4 regions of the Pantoea sp. X-Soil-ISGK-259 genome follow, and region 4 is predicted to be linked to each of the others. Evidence: predicted binding sites of a transcription regulator. Region 4 holds the regulator's gene; each other region holds the start of a gene.

Region 1 (3,111 bases), 3.2 Mb from region 4:
TGAGCGGATGTTTGCATGCTGGCCCGGTCCTGTGACCTTTGTCGTCCCCGTTCCACCACAAACCCCTCGCTGGCTGACCGGGCAGTTTGATTCGCTGGCCATTCGCGTCAGTGACCATCCCGATGTGCAGGCGCTTTGCCGCGCATTTGGTAAACCGCTGGTTTCAACCAGCGCAAATCTGTCGGGTCTGCCTCCCTGCCGCACGGCGGAAGAAGTGAAGCAACAGTTTGGTGAGCACTTCCCGGTTCTGTCGGGAAAAACCGGTGGCCGCCTTAATCCCTCTGAAATCCGCGATGTGATTAGCGGCGAACTTATACGTCAGGGTTAATTCATGGATCAATTCGCCGTTTTCGGTAATCCCATCAGCCACAGTAAATCACCGCTGATCCATCAGGCTTTCGCTGAGCAGACGGGTATTGAACATCGCTATGGTCGCATCTGCGCCCCGATTGATGGTTTTCCCCAGGCGCTCTCTGCCTTTTTTGAACAGGGAGGTCGTGGTGCCAATGTGACGTTGCCTTTTAAACAGCAGGCATGGGAGTTTGCCGATCAGCTGAGTGAACGTGCAGCCCTGTCCGGCGCGGTAAACACGGTGAAAAAACTCAGTGATGGTCAGATCCTGGGGGACAACACGGATGGCATTGGCCTGTTAAGTGACCTTGAGCGGCTTAAGATGATCAACGCTGGCGACAATGTATTGCTGGTGGGCGCGGGCGGGGCTGCTCGCGGCGTCATTCTGCCATTGCTTTCAGCGGGCGTGACACTGACCGTCGTCAATCGTACAGCTGCACGCGCTGAAGAGCTGGCGACGCTGTTTGGAGAGAATGGGCCTATCCGGGCATGTCGTTTTGAACAGCTGACGGGTCAGCACTTCGATCTGATCGTTAATGCCACTTCAAGCGGTGTGAATGGAGAAACGCCTCCTTTACCTTCTGACGTGATCCATTCCGGCGTGCAGTGCTATGACATGTTTTACCAAAGCGGGCTGACGCCTTTCCTGCGCTGGTGTCAGGGGCATGGCACGAATCATCTGGCAGATGGTTTGGGTATGCTGGTGGGGCAGGCTGCTCATGCCTTCTATATATGGCACGGAGTAATGCCAGACATTGCTCCGGTCATTGCTCAGCTTAAGCAGGCCATGCAGTCGTGAATCAGGCGATACAGTTCCCTGATGATGAAGCCTATGATGCTGAACTCAAGGCGGTTTGTTTCCCGGTACTGGTCAACGGCATGCGGCTGAACTGTGCAATCAGCTGTGAGTCGTTGATATCACGTTTTGGTGAAGGAGAGGCGATGGCGCTGTTTCAGCACCATCGCTGGGATCTGGAGGATGAGGCGGAAGAGGCTATCCGTCAGGATAACGTTGATGCTCAGGGCTGGGTCTGGTTAGCGTCAGCCAGGTAATCATCTTTCCAGCCCACATAGTTGTTAGCGGAATAGCGTAACCCTTCTTTTTCGCTGTCATTAAGCGGCCTGATTTGCTTCACCGGACTCCCCAGATAGAGATAGCCACTCTCCAGTCTTTTACCTGGCGGCACCAGACTGCCGGCACCAATCATCACCTCATCTTCTACTATTACGCCATCAAGCAAAATCGATCCCATTCCGACCAGCACGCGATCGCCAATGGTACAGCCGTGCAGCATCGCTTTATGGCCGACCGTGACCTCCTCGCCAATAATAAGAGGGAAGCCTTGCGGATTGGCTGCAGATTTATGCGTAACGTGCAGAACACTGCCATCCTGCACATTGGTTCGGGCACCGATCCGGACCTGATTCACGTCACCCCTGATCGCAACAAGCGGCCAGATGCTGACGTCATCCTCCATAATCACATCACCGACGACAACACTGCTTGAATCGACCATAACGCGCTGGCCAGTTTGCGGGAAAAGATCTTTATAGGGGCGTAGGGCGGAAGTCATCATGTTCTCCTTTGTTCTGTTTTCACTGCAGCCTGATGCGATTTTACACAGCTGACAAGCCAATTCTGACCCGGATCGCTGGTGATCTCATCAATCTGGATCATTTATAACCGTTCAGATAAAAGATCCAAAAAAAGGGTTGTGCTCTGAAACGGGATCCCTATAATGCGCCTCCATCGACACGGAACACCGGCAACGGGAAGCGGGTTGAGAGGCACAGGAGACTGCGCCGCCGGAGAAAAACTTCTGAAATAGAGGTTGACTCTGCAGGAGGAAAGCGTAATATACGCCACCTCGCGACAGGACGCTAACGCACTGTTCGCACTGCTCTTTAACAATTTATCAGACAATCTGTGTGGGCACTCGCAGGATTGATATCAGCGTCTTAGGACGCAACAAAATATCAAAGCCTCACGAGTGAACACATAATGAAATTCATTATGACGTTTTACAGATGAGCACCGCTTAACTTGTTTAAGCAAATCAAACTTAAATTGAAGAGTTTGATCATGGCTCAGATTGAACGCTGGCGGCAGGCCTAACACATGCAAGTCGGACGGTAGCACAGAGAGCTTGCTCTTGGGTGACGAGTGGCGGACGGGTGAGTAATGTCTGGGGATCTGCCCGATAGAGGGGGATAACCACTGGAAACGGTGGCTAATACCGCATAACGTCGCAAGACCAAAGAGGGGGACCTTCGGGCCTCTCACTATCGGATGAACCCAGATGGGATTAGCTAGTAGGCGGGGTAATGGCCCACCTAGGCGACGATCCCTAGCTGGTCTGAGAGGATGACCAGCCACACTGGAACTGAGACACGGTCCAGACTCCTACGGGAGGCAGCAGTGGGGAATATTGCACAATGGGCGCAAGCCTGATGCAGCCATGCCGCGTGTATGAAGAAGGCCTTCGGGTTGTAAAGTACTTTCAGCGGGGAGGAAGGCGATGTGGTTAATAACCGCATCGATTGACGTTACCCGCAGAAGAAGCACCGGCTAACTCCGTGCCAGCAGCCGCGGTAATACGGAGGGTGCAAGCGTTAATCGGAATTACTGGGCGTAAAGCGCACGCAGGCGGTCTGTTAAGTCAGATGTGAAATCCCCGGGCTTAACCTGGGAACTGCATTTGAAACTGGCAGGCTTGAGTCTTGTAGAGGGGGGTAGAATTCCAGGTGTAGCGGTGAAAT
Region 2 (3,111 bases), 560 kb from region 4:
GATTTCTCGCCCCCGATTAATCTTTTCCGTACTGACACATTACTGGTTGTAAGCGTTCTCGCCGTGGCTGTTTACATCCAGACCTTCACGCTCATGCTCTTCCGGTACGCGCAGACCAACAATCAGGTCAGCCAGCTTGAAGCCGATAAAGGCGACAACACCCGACCAGACGATAGTCAGGCCGACGCTGAACAGCTGCACCCAGACCTGATGGCCCATGGTAACGCCCTGTGCATAGCCCACGCCGCCCAGTGAAGAGGAAGCAAACACGCCAGTCAGAATACAGCCTACAATTCCGCAGACGCCGTGTACGCCGAACACATCGCAGGGATCATCCACACGCAGCCATTTCTTCAGGGTGGTCACACCCCACAATCCTGCCAGGCCGCCAACCAGACCGATGATCAAGGATCCGCCCACGCCAACGTAACCACAGGCTGGGGTAATCGCTACCAGACCGGCAATAAAGCCTGAACAGGCACCCAGCAGAGAAGGCTTACCACGTACCGCCCACTCGCCAAAGGTCCATGCCAGGACTGCGCCCGCGGTTGCGACGACGGTGTTCAGGAAGGCCAATGCCGCGATTTCATTTGCTGCAGACGCAGAACCGGCGTTGAAGCCGAACCAGCCAACATAAAGAATCGCGGTGCCGGTGAAGACCATTGGCAGGTTGTGTGGCTTAAAGGCCTCTTTACCAAAGCCAGCACGTTTGCCTACCAGATAAGCGCCCACCAGACCTGCTACTGCGGCGTTAATATGCACTACTGTACCGCCAGCAAAGTCCAGCGCACCATCCTGAGCCAGGAAACCGCCCGCCCACACCATGTGCGCGATAGGTAAATAGGAGAGCGTCAGCCAGACACCGACAAAAATCAGTACTGCAGAGAAGCGGATACGTTCAGCGATCGCACCGACAATCAGGCCCACGGTGATACAGGCAAATGAGGCCTGGAAAGCGACGTGGATATACTGATAGAAACTGCCCATTACGGCGGTAAGTTGAATGTTTTTCAGCATGGCCCAGCCAAAGCCACCAAAGAAAGCATTGCCTTCACTGAACGCCAGGGAGTAGCCGTAGACCACCCACAATACGCAAACCAGCGAGAAGGTCACCGCGACCTGGGTCAGCATCGACAGAACGTTTTTGCCGCGAATCAGACCACCGTAAAACAGCGCGATACCTGGAATTGACATAAACAGCACCAGCGCGGTGCAAATCATCATAAATGCGTTATCAGCCTTGTCCGCAACGGCAGGCGCAGCCATCGCGAGTGAGGGTAACAGTGCCAGGCTGGTGAGGCCCAACTTAGCTAACATTTTATTCATTTTTATTCCATCCCATCACAGTACTGAGTCTTGATTACAGAGCGGCTTCATCGGTCTCGCCGGTACGAATACGGATGACGCGCTGCAGTTCAGCCACGAAAATCTTACCGTCGCCAATTTTGCCGGTGTAAGCCGCTTTACTGATGACATCCACCACTTCGTCCAGCTGATCATCGGCAATCGCGATATCAATTTTGACTTTTGGCAGGAAATTTACGCTGTATTCTGCGCCACGATAAAGCTCTGCATGGCCTTTCTGACGGCCAAACCCCTTCACTTCGGAGACGGTCAGTCCCTGAATGCCGATAGAGGATAAAGCTTCACGTACATCCTCCAGCTTGAATGGCTTAATTACGACGGTGACCAGCTTCATTGGATCCCCTCCAGCGAGTAAATTGGTAACGTTTATGGACACGAAGGGATATAAGCAAAGCCTGTGCCAGAGTGTAAAACTGACGTTAATCAGTGAGTCAGGCGAGACGCGGCAAGGCATGGTTTTAACCGTAGCGGAAACCTGAAGCCTGGATGAAGGGGAATACTGCCAGGGACTGCACTCCTTTGGTGCTTAAGGCGTCAAAGGAGTGCATTTGTACAGATTATTCTGATAAACATGCTCAAAAAAGGTGCAGCTCAACCTTCAGATGTTACAGGCACGCCCGACGCCAGATTTTCACCTGCCTGTTGTAGCTGATACATCTGCCAGTAGCGTCCCTGCATCGCCAGCAGTTGCTGATGGGTACCCTGCTCCACCACACGACCGCGATGCAGCACCAGAATCTTGTCCGCTTCCACAATCGTTGATAGTCGGTGCGCAATCACCACCAGCGTACTGTGCTGACGAAGCGTCGCAAGTGTCTGCTGAATCGCCTGTTCGGTACCGGAGTCGATATTGGCTGTTGCCTCGTCGAGGATAAGTATCTGCGGCAGATCAACCAGTACCCGGGCCAGCGCCAGCAGCTGCTTCTGTCCGACCGACAAATTATTGCCCTGCTCGCCCAGCCGGGTATGAATTCCCTCTGGTAAAGCCTGCGCCAGTGGCGCCAGCTGTACCTGCTGGAGCACCTGCCAGACAGCCTCTTCACTGATGTCGCGGCCCAGCCGGACATTGGCCAGCAGCGTATCGGCCAGTACGACCGGATCCTGCTGCACCATCGCGATACCGTGTCGCAGCACGGCATGACTCAGGTCACCAATAGGCCGGTCATCAATCCGGATTTCGCCGCGCGTCACCGGGTAGTAGCCCATCAGCAAATTAGCCAGAGTACTCTTGCCGCTGCCGGTATGGCCCACCAGTGCCACGAATTCACGCGGTGCGACGTCAAGATTGATATCACTGAGTACATCGCGGTTTTCACGGTAGGCAAAACTGAGATTGTTCAGGGTGATACGACCTGAAGCCAGTGGCTGCGGGTCGATGCCATATTGCTGCTGCGTAGCATCCATCAGCTCGAAAATACGCTCACCAGAAACCACCGCCTGTTGCAGCATCGATTGCTGCGTGGTCAGCTCAATCAGCGGCTCATTCAGGCGGCCCAGGTAAGTAATAAAGGCATACAACACCCCGACTTCAAACACGCCAGGCACCGAGAAGCTGAACAGGATCAGCAACCCACACAGTACCATCGCTGAAAACAGGCTCAACAGAGGGCGCAGCAGAAAGCCATCAAGACGCAGCGTCTCCATTCGCGCCAGATAGTGGGAGCGACTCGCTTCGCCCATACGCTCACCAAATCGCGCCTGCTGGCGAAACTGCTGAATCACGCTCATGCCGCTGATCACTTCGTT
Region 3 (3,111 bases), 410 kb from region 4:
CGGCAGGCCCTGAATGACATGGCGGGTAAAAATCGCCGCCTGGGTCTGCGGCTGACCATCTCCGCCCATGGCGCCATACACCATTGTCCGGCCATCTTTCAGGCGTGCAGCGGCGGGATTCAGGGTATGAAACGGCTGCTTGCCGGGCGCAAGGGCGAGTAAATGGTCAGGATCCAGGCTAAACGCCGCGCCACGGTTCTGCCAGGTAATACCGGTGCCGGGCAGCACCACACCACTGCCAAACTCGTGATAGATGCTTTGAATAAAGGAGACCGCCAGACCGCTGCTGTCCATCACGCCCATCCAGACGGTATCGCCCGGGCCGCGTCCGCTCCCCCAGGCTGCCGCCTCACCATCGGTGATCTGGCTGGCGAGTGTGGCAAGGTGATCGCTATCCAGCAGCGCCTGCAGATCTTCGGTAACGTGACGCGGATCGGTGATGTGTTTGTCCCGCAGCGCAAAGGCTTTCTTGGTGGCTTCAACGATGCGGTGCACCGTCTGCGCGTCATCAGCCTCCGCCATCGCCAGCCAGTCGGTGATGCCGAGGATGGCCAGCGACACCATGCCCTGCGTCGGCGGGGCGATATTCCAGATGTCGCCTTCACTGTGTGCGAGGTGCAGTGGCGTTGTGCGGCGGGCGCGATGCTGCTGCAGATCGTTCAGCGTCACCGGCATGCCCAGTGTCGCCATCTCGTCGGCCAGATGATGAGCCAGCGGGCCGCGATAAAAACTGTCGAGTCCCTCTTCGGTGAGCTGACTCAGGGTGTTCGCCAGTGCGGGCTGGGTAAAACGGCTGCCGGGCTGCGGCACCTCGCCGTCAGGCATAAACGTGGCGCTGAAGCCGGGCTGATGCTGCAACTCACTGCGAAACGTCGCGGTGGCGGCGCTCTGTGAAGCGGTCACCGGAATGCCGTCGGCGGCGTAGCGAATGGCATCACGCAGCAGACGAGCCAGCGGCAGCGGCGGGGTGCCCATCTCCTTAGAGAGCATCAGTGCCTCCTGCCAGCCACTGACTGTACCGGCTACGGTCAGCGCCGCTTTCGGTCCGCGATGTGGAATTTTCGGGTGATCGGCGTAAAAATCGCGGTGAGCCAGTGAACCTGCTGCGCCGCTGGCGTCGATAGCGACAGGATCACCACCGGGCGGCAGAATCAGCCAGAAACCGTCGCCGCCCAGTCCATTCATGTGTGGATAGACCACCGCGATAGTTGCGGCGGCGGCCACCATCGCTTCAATGGCATTACCGCCATCACGCAGTACCGCGAGTGCGCTTTCACTCGCCAGATGGTGCGGCGTCACCGCCATCCCCTGCGGGGCCATATTGCTTTGAATCATCGTTTTCTCATTCTTCGGGTGACAGTACGCATAACAAAGCAAGAGCTGTTCCAGTTTTCACCCTGCGATGACAATGCGCCGGTTAACCTGGCGTAAATTGTGCTAGGTTTTGCTAAACAAAAGTGCTGAAACAAAAGTTACAGGACGCCTTATGCAACAGCTTGATGAACGACTCAGAAGTCACTATCCCCAGCTCTCGCCACAGGAACAGCGCATTGCTGACTTCGTGTTTGACCATTTCGATGACCTGATCAGCTACAACAGCGCCGAGCTGGCGCGGCTCAGTGGTGTGTCGAAAGCCACGGTCAGCAGGCTGTTTAAGCGTCTGGGCTACGAGAAATACAAAGATATGCGTGATGAGTTACGCATCCTGCGTCAGAGCGGCATGCCGCTGACAGATAATCGTGATGCCGTGCAGGGCAATACCTTGCTGGCACGCCACTATAAGCAGGAAATGGCGAATCTGACGCAGTGGGTTAACAGCCTGGATGCACAGCACTTTAACGAGGTTATTCAGCAGCTGTCGCAGGCAAAACGCGTCTTTATCATCGGTATGCGCAATGCCTACCCGGTGGCGCTGCACCTGCGCCAGCAACTGGTACAGGCGCGTTCTCAGGTGCATATTCTGCCGCAGCCGGGCCAGACGCTGGCTGAGGAGCTGGTGGATATCACACCGGACGACATGGTCATCGTGATGGCCTTTCGTCGTCGTCCACGCATCATTCGCCCGCTGATGCAGCAGTTGCAGGCAGCCGGTATCCCGCTGCTGGCGCTGTGTGAGCCACAGGCGCAGACGGTGATTACCCTGGCGCGGTGGCAACTCTGTACGCCGCTGGACAGCGTCTCCGCCTTCGACAGTTACAGTGCCGCCATGAGTCTGGTTAACCTGATTGCTAATGCCCTGCTGCATGAAATGCTGGCTCAGGGACGTCAGCGGATACATCAGATCGCTGACCTGTATCAGCAGTTTGACGAACTGGAGCACCGTTAACAGGCACCGTTTTGGTGCTTTGCCCCATTTCAGAACACATCTTTCCCGGCGTAATCGTCCCGATTACGTCCAGTTTCAACGGAACTCTCTGCCCTCTAACCCTTTTTTAATTGCCACCCGCATTGGCACATTAGTTGCAGAATGCATCCCAAAGAATCTTTTGTTTCACGTTAATCTCACCGGGGTGCATAATGAAAAAAGTTTTAATGGCGGTAGCAGCTGCAGCATTACTGATGGCTCAGGCGGGAAGTGCGCTGGCCGATCAACTGCAGGACATCCAGAAGCGCGGTGTCATCCGCGTCGCTGTGCCGCAGGATTTCCCACCCTTTGGCTCGGTCGGCACTGACCTTCAGCCGCAGGGGTATGACATCGACACGGCGAAATATCTGGCAAAGCAGATGAAACTTAAGTTGCAGCTGGTGCCGGTCAGCAGTGCCAACCGCGTGCCTTATCTGCAAACTGACAAAGTCGATCTGGTTATCTCCAGCATGGGTAAAAATGCCGAGCGTGAGAAAGTGATCGACTTTACCCGTGCCTATGCGCCGTTCTTCCTGGGCGTATTTGGTCCGAAAGGTGATGAGATCAAAGCGGCGTCGGCGCTGAGCGGCAAGTCGATTGGCGTCACGCGCGGTGCGGTAGAAGACATGGTGCTCAGCGACGTTGCGCCGAAAGATGCGCAGATAAAACGCTATGAAGATAACAACACCACGTTGTCTGCCTATCTCTCCGGTCAGGTGCAATATGTCGCCACCGGTAACCTGGTGGTCGCCGCGATTGCACGCCAG
Region 4 (3,111 bases):
GGCAACCCCGCTACGTTCTATCAGATGCAGGACAGCGGCAAGCCGGTTCAGGGCCATGCCTCAAAGCTGCACTACGAACTGGCTAACGACTTCGTTGAACTGACCGGCAATGCGTTCATTGAGCAGCAGGACAGCAACATCAAAGGCGATCGTATTACCTATCTGGTAAAAGAGCAGAAAATGCAGGCTTACAGCCAGGGCCAGAACAAGCGCGTCACTACCGTCCTGGTGCCGTCGCAACTTCAGGATAAAGGTTCGTCCAACAGCGGAAAGAAGAGTAACTGATAGCTATGGCCACATTAATCGCAGAAAACCTGGCGAAGGCATATAAAGGCCGTCGCGTGGTAGAAGATGTCAGTCTGCAGGTAAAGTCCGGCGAGATTGTCGGCCTGCTGGGTCCGAACGGCGCCGGTAAGACCACCACCTTTTACATGGTGGTCGGTATTGTCCCGCGTGACGCTGGCCGTATCATTATTGATGATGAAGATATCAGTATCCTGCCGCTGCATGCCCGAGCGCGTCGTGGCATCGGCTATCTGCCGCAGGAGGCCTCCATTTTCCGTCGCCTCAGCGTCTACGATAACCTGATGGCGGTACTGCAGATTCGTGATGATCTGACAGAAGAGCAACGCCAGGATCGCGCCCGTGAGCTGATGGAAGAGTTTCACATCGAGCACCTGCGCGACAGCATGGGTCAGGCGCTGTCGGGTGGTGAGCGACGTCGTGTTGAGATCGCACGCGCACTGGCCGCTAATCCTAAATTTATCCTGCTGGATGAGCCTTTTGCCGGTGTTGACCCGATCTCCGTTATCGACATCAAGAAAATCATTGAGCATCTGCGTGACAGCGGCCTCGGCGTGCTGATTACCGACCATAACGTGCGTGAAACCTTAGCGGTCTGTGAGCGGGCTTATATTGTCAGCCAGGGACACCTGATTGCGCATGGCACACCCAATGAAATTCTTGCGGATGAGCAGGTTAAGCGGGTTTATTTGGGTGAAGAGTTCAGACTCTGATAAGGTGTCGTTAATACCGATGTTTACCTGGGAACTACCATCCTGTCTATGAAGCAAGGTCTACAACTCAGGTTCAGCCAACAGCTGGCAATGACTCCACAGTTGCAACAGGCGATTCGTCTGCTGCAACTCTCTACGCTTGAACTCCAGCAGGAGTTACAGCTTGCACTCGAAAGCAATCCGCTGCTTGAGCAGACTGATCTGCATGAAGAGATCGACTCCAGGGAATCGCCGGAGTCTGAGGCGCTGGATACACGCGAAGCGCTTGAGCAGAAAGAGATGCCCGATGAACTGCCGCTGGATGCCACCTGGGATGAGATCTACACGGCGGGCACGCCTTCCGGCACTGGCACCGATTATCAGGATGATGAGTTACCGGTTTATCAGGGTGAAACGACACAGTCACTGCAGGACTACCTCATGTGGCAGGTTGGATTGACGCCTTTCAGTGATACCGATCGCGCTATTGCCACCTCTATCGTCGATGCTATCGATGACACCGGATATCTCACCGTTTCGCTTGAGGAGATCCTGGACAGTATCGGCAACGATGATCTCGAAGTGGATGAAGTTGAGGCGGTGCTGAAACGCATCCAGCGTTTTGACCCAATGGGTGTTGGTGCGCGCGACCTGCGTGACTGTCTGCTGGTGCAGCTGTCGCAATATGCGCCCGACACACCGATGCTGGCAGAAGCACGCCTGATCGTCAGCGAGCATCTCGACCTGCTGGCCAATCACGATTTCCGTAGCCTGATGCGAGTGACGCGCCTCAAAGAGGATGTACTGAAAGAAGCGATGGTGCTGATTCAGTCGCTGGACCCGCGTCCGGGTCAGTCGATCAATACCAGCGAGCCAGAATATGTCATTCCCGATGTCCTGGTGCGTAAAGTTGGCAGTCGCTGGACGGTTGAACTCAATGCCGACAGCTTGCCACGCCTCAAGATCAATCAGCACTATGCGGCAATGGGCAGTTCAGCGCGCAACGACAGCGACAGTCAGTTTATCCGCAGTAATCTGCAGGAAGCCCGCTGGCTGATTAAGAGTCTGGAAAGCCGCAATGATACGCTGCTGAAAGTAACGCGCTGCATTGTTGAGCAACAGCAGGCGTTTTTCGAGCAGGGTGAAGAATTTATGCGTCCGATGGTGCTGGCAGATATCGCCCAGGCTGTTGAGATGCATGAATCGACCATTTCTCGCGTGACTACGCAGAAGTATCTGCACAGTCCCCGTGGCATTTTTGAACTAAAGTACTTTTTCTCCAGTCATGTGAATACGGAAGGTGGAGGCGAAGCCTCCTCAACCGCGATTCGTGCGCTGGTGAAAAAATTAATTTCGGCGGAAAATCCAGCCAAACCCTTGAGCGACAGTAAACTGACCTCAATGTTATCTGATCAGGGGATTATGGTGGCACGGCGTACCGTCGCCAAATATCGTGAGTCTTTATCCATCCCGCCATCGAACCAGCGTAAACAACTGGTTTGAAAGAAATGAGAAGGAAGACCTATGCAGCTGAACCTGACCGGGCAACATGTTGAAATCACACCGCCTCTGCGTGAGTTCGTCAACGGGAAATTTGCCAAACTGGAACACTATTTTGAACATATCAATCAGGTCTATATTGTCCTGAAAGTTGAGAAAGTCACTCAGGTGGCTGATGCAACACTTCACGTGAATGGTGGCGAGCTGCACGCTACATCGGAAGCGGAAGATATGTATGCGGCAATTGATGGGCTGATCGACAAGCTGGCCCGTCAGCTGACCAAACACAAAGATAAACTGAAAAAACACTAATCTTCACGCTAGCAACGCGCGCCTGGCGCGCAGAGCCGACAGGATGGGGCGGATAATCCGCCCCGTTTTGTCATCTGAGCAGGCGCAGCTTGTCTCAGAGGTAATGACGCGCTGGCGGCGAATGGCCTGGTGAACACGCAAGTGAAATGATAATGAACAACGATCTTACACTGGAATTGAGCACAGTGCTTTCGCCAGACTGCACCCGCAGCGGCGTACACTGCCAGAGCAAAAAACGTGCGCTGGAAATCATCAGCGAACTGGCCGCTAAGCAGCTCAACCTGCCGCACCAGACGCTTTTCGA

What was found. The regulator sigma-54, encoded in region 4, starts transcription at its own class of promoters, with help from an activator protein. The targets are predictions, from matches to a motif close to GTTGGCACANNTTTCGCTNT.
Region 1: a site for sigma-54 is predicted at 2,200-2,219, ahead of AC6I77_RS17130 (gamma carbonic anhydrase family protein). Genes of this name have one in related genera too.
Region 2: a site for sigma-54 is predicted at 1,751-1,770, ahead of glnK (P-II family nitrogen regulator). Genes of this name have one in related genera too.
Region 3: a site for sigma-54 is predicted at 1,371-1,390, ahead of AC6I77_RS03760 (gamma-glutamyltransferase family protein). Genes of this name have one in related genera too.

The regions. Positions count from the first base shown of each region.
Region 1 is NZ_AP035986.1:3,609,025-3,612,135, reverse strand. It holds gene tsaC (L-threonylcarbamoyladenylate synthase type 1 TsaC) at 1-328, shown strand, start outside; gene aroE (shikimate dehydrogenase) at 332-1,150, shown strand; gene AC6I77_RS17135 (DUF1488 family protein) at 1,147-1,404, shown strand; gene AC6I77_RS17130 (gamma carbonic anhydrase family protein) at 1,371-1,925, opposite strand; rRNA gene AC6I77_RS17125 (16S ribosomal RNA) at 2,417-3,111, shown strand, end outside.
Region 2 is NZ_AP035986.1:986,258-989,368, reverse strand. It holds gene amtB (ammonium transporter AmtB) at 40-1,326, opposite strand; gene glnK (P-II family nitrogen regulator) at 1,361-1,699, opposite strand; gene AC6I77_RS04455 (SmdB family multidrug efflux ABC transporter permease/ATP-binding protein) at 1,957-3,111, opposite strand, start outside.
Region 3 is NZ_AP035986.1:841,035-844,145, forward strand. It holds gene AC6I77_RS03760 (gamma-glutamyltransferase family protein) at 1-1,335, opposite strand, end outside; gene hpxU (MurR/RpiR family transcriptional regulator HpxU) at 1,487-2,326, shown strand; gene AC6I77_RS03770 (transporter substrate-binding domain-containing protein) at 2,518-3,111, shown strand, end outside.
Region 4 is NZ_AP035986.1:426,265-429,375, reverse strand. It holds gene lptA (lipopolysaccharide ABC transporter substrate-binding protein LptA) at 1-285, shown strand, start outside; gene lptB (LPS export ABC transporter ATP-binding protein) at 291-1,016, shown strand; gene rpoN (RNA polymerase factor sigma-54) at 1,065-2,498, shown strand; gene hpf (ribosome hibernation promoting factor) at 2,520-2,807, shown strand; gene ptsN (PTS IIA-like nitrogen regulatory protein PtsN) at 2,960-3,111, shown strand, end outside.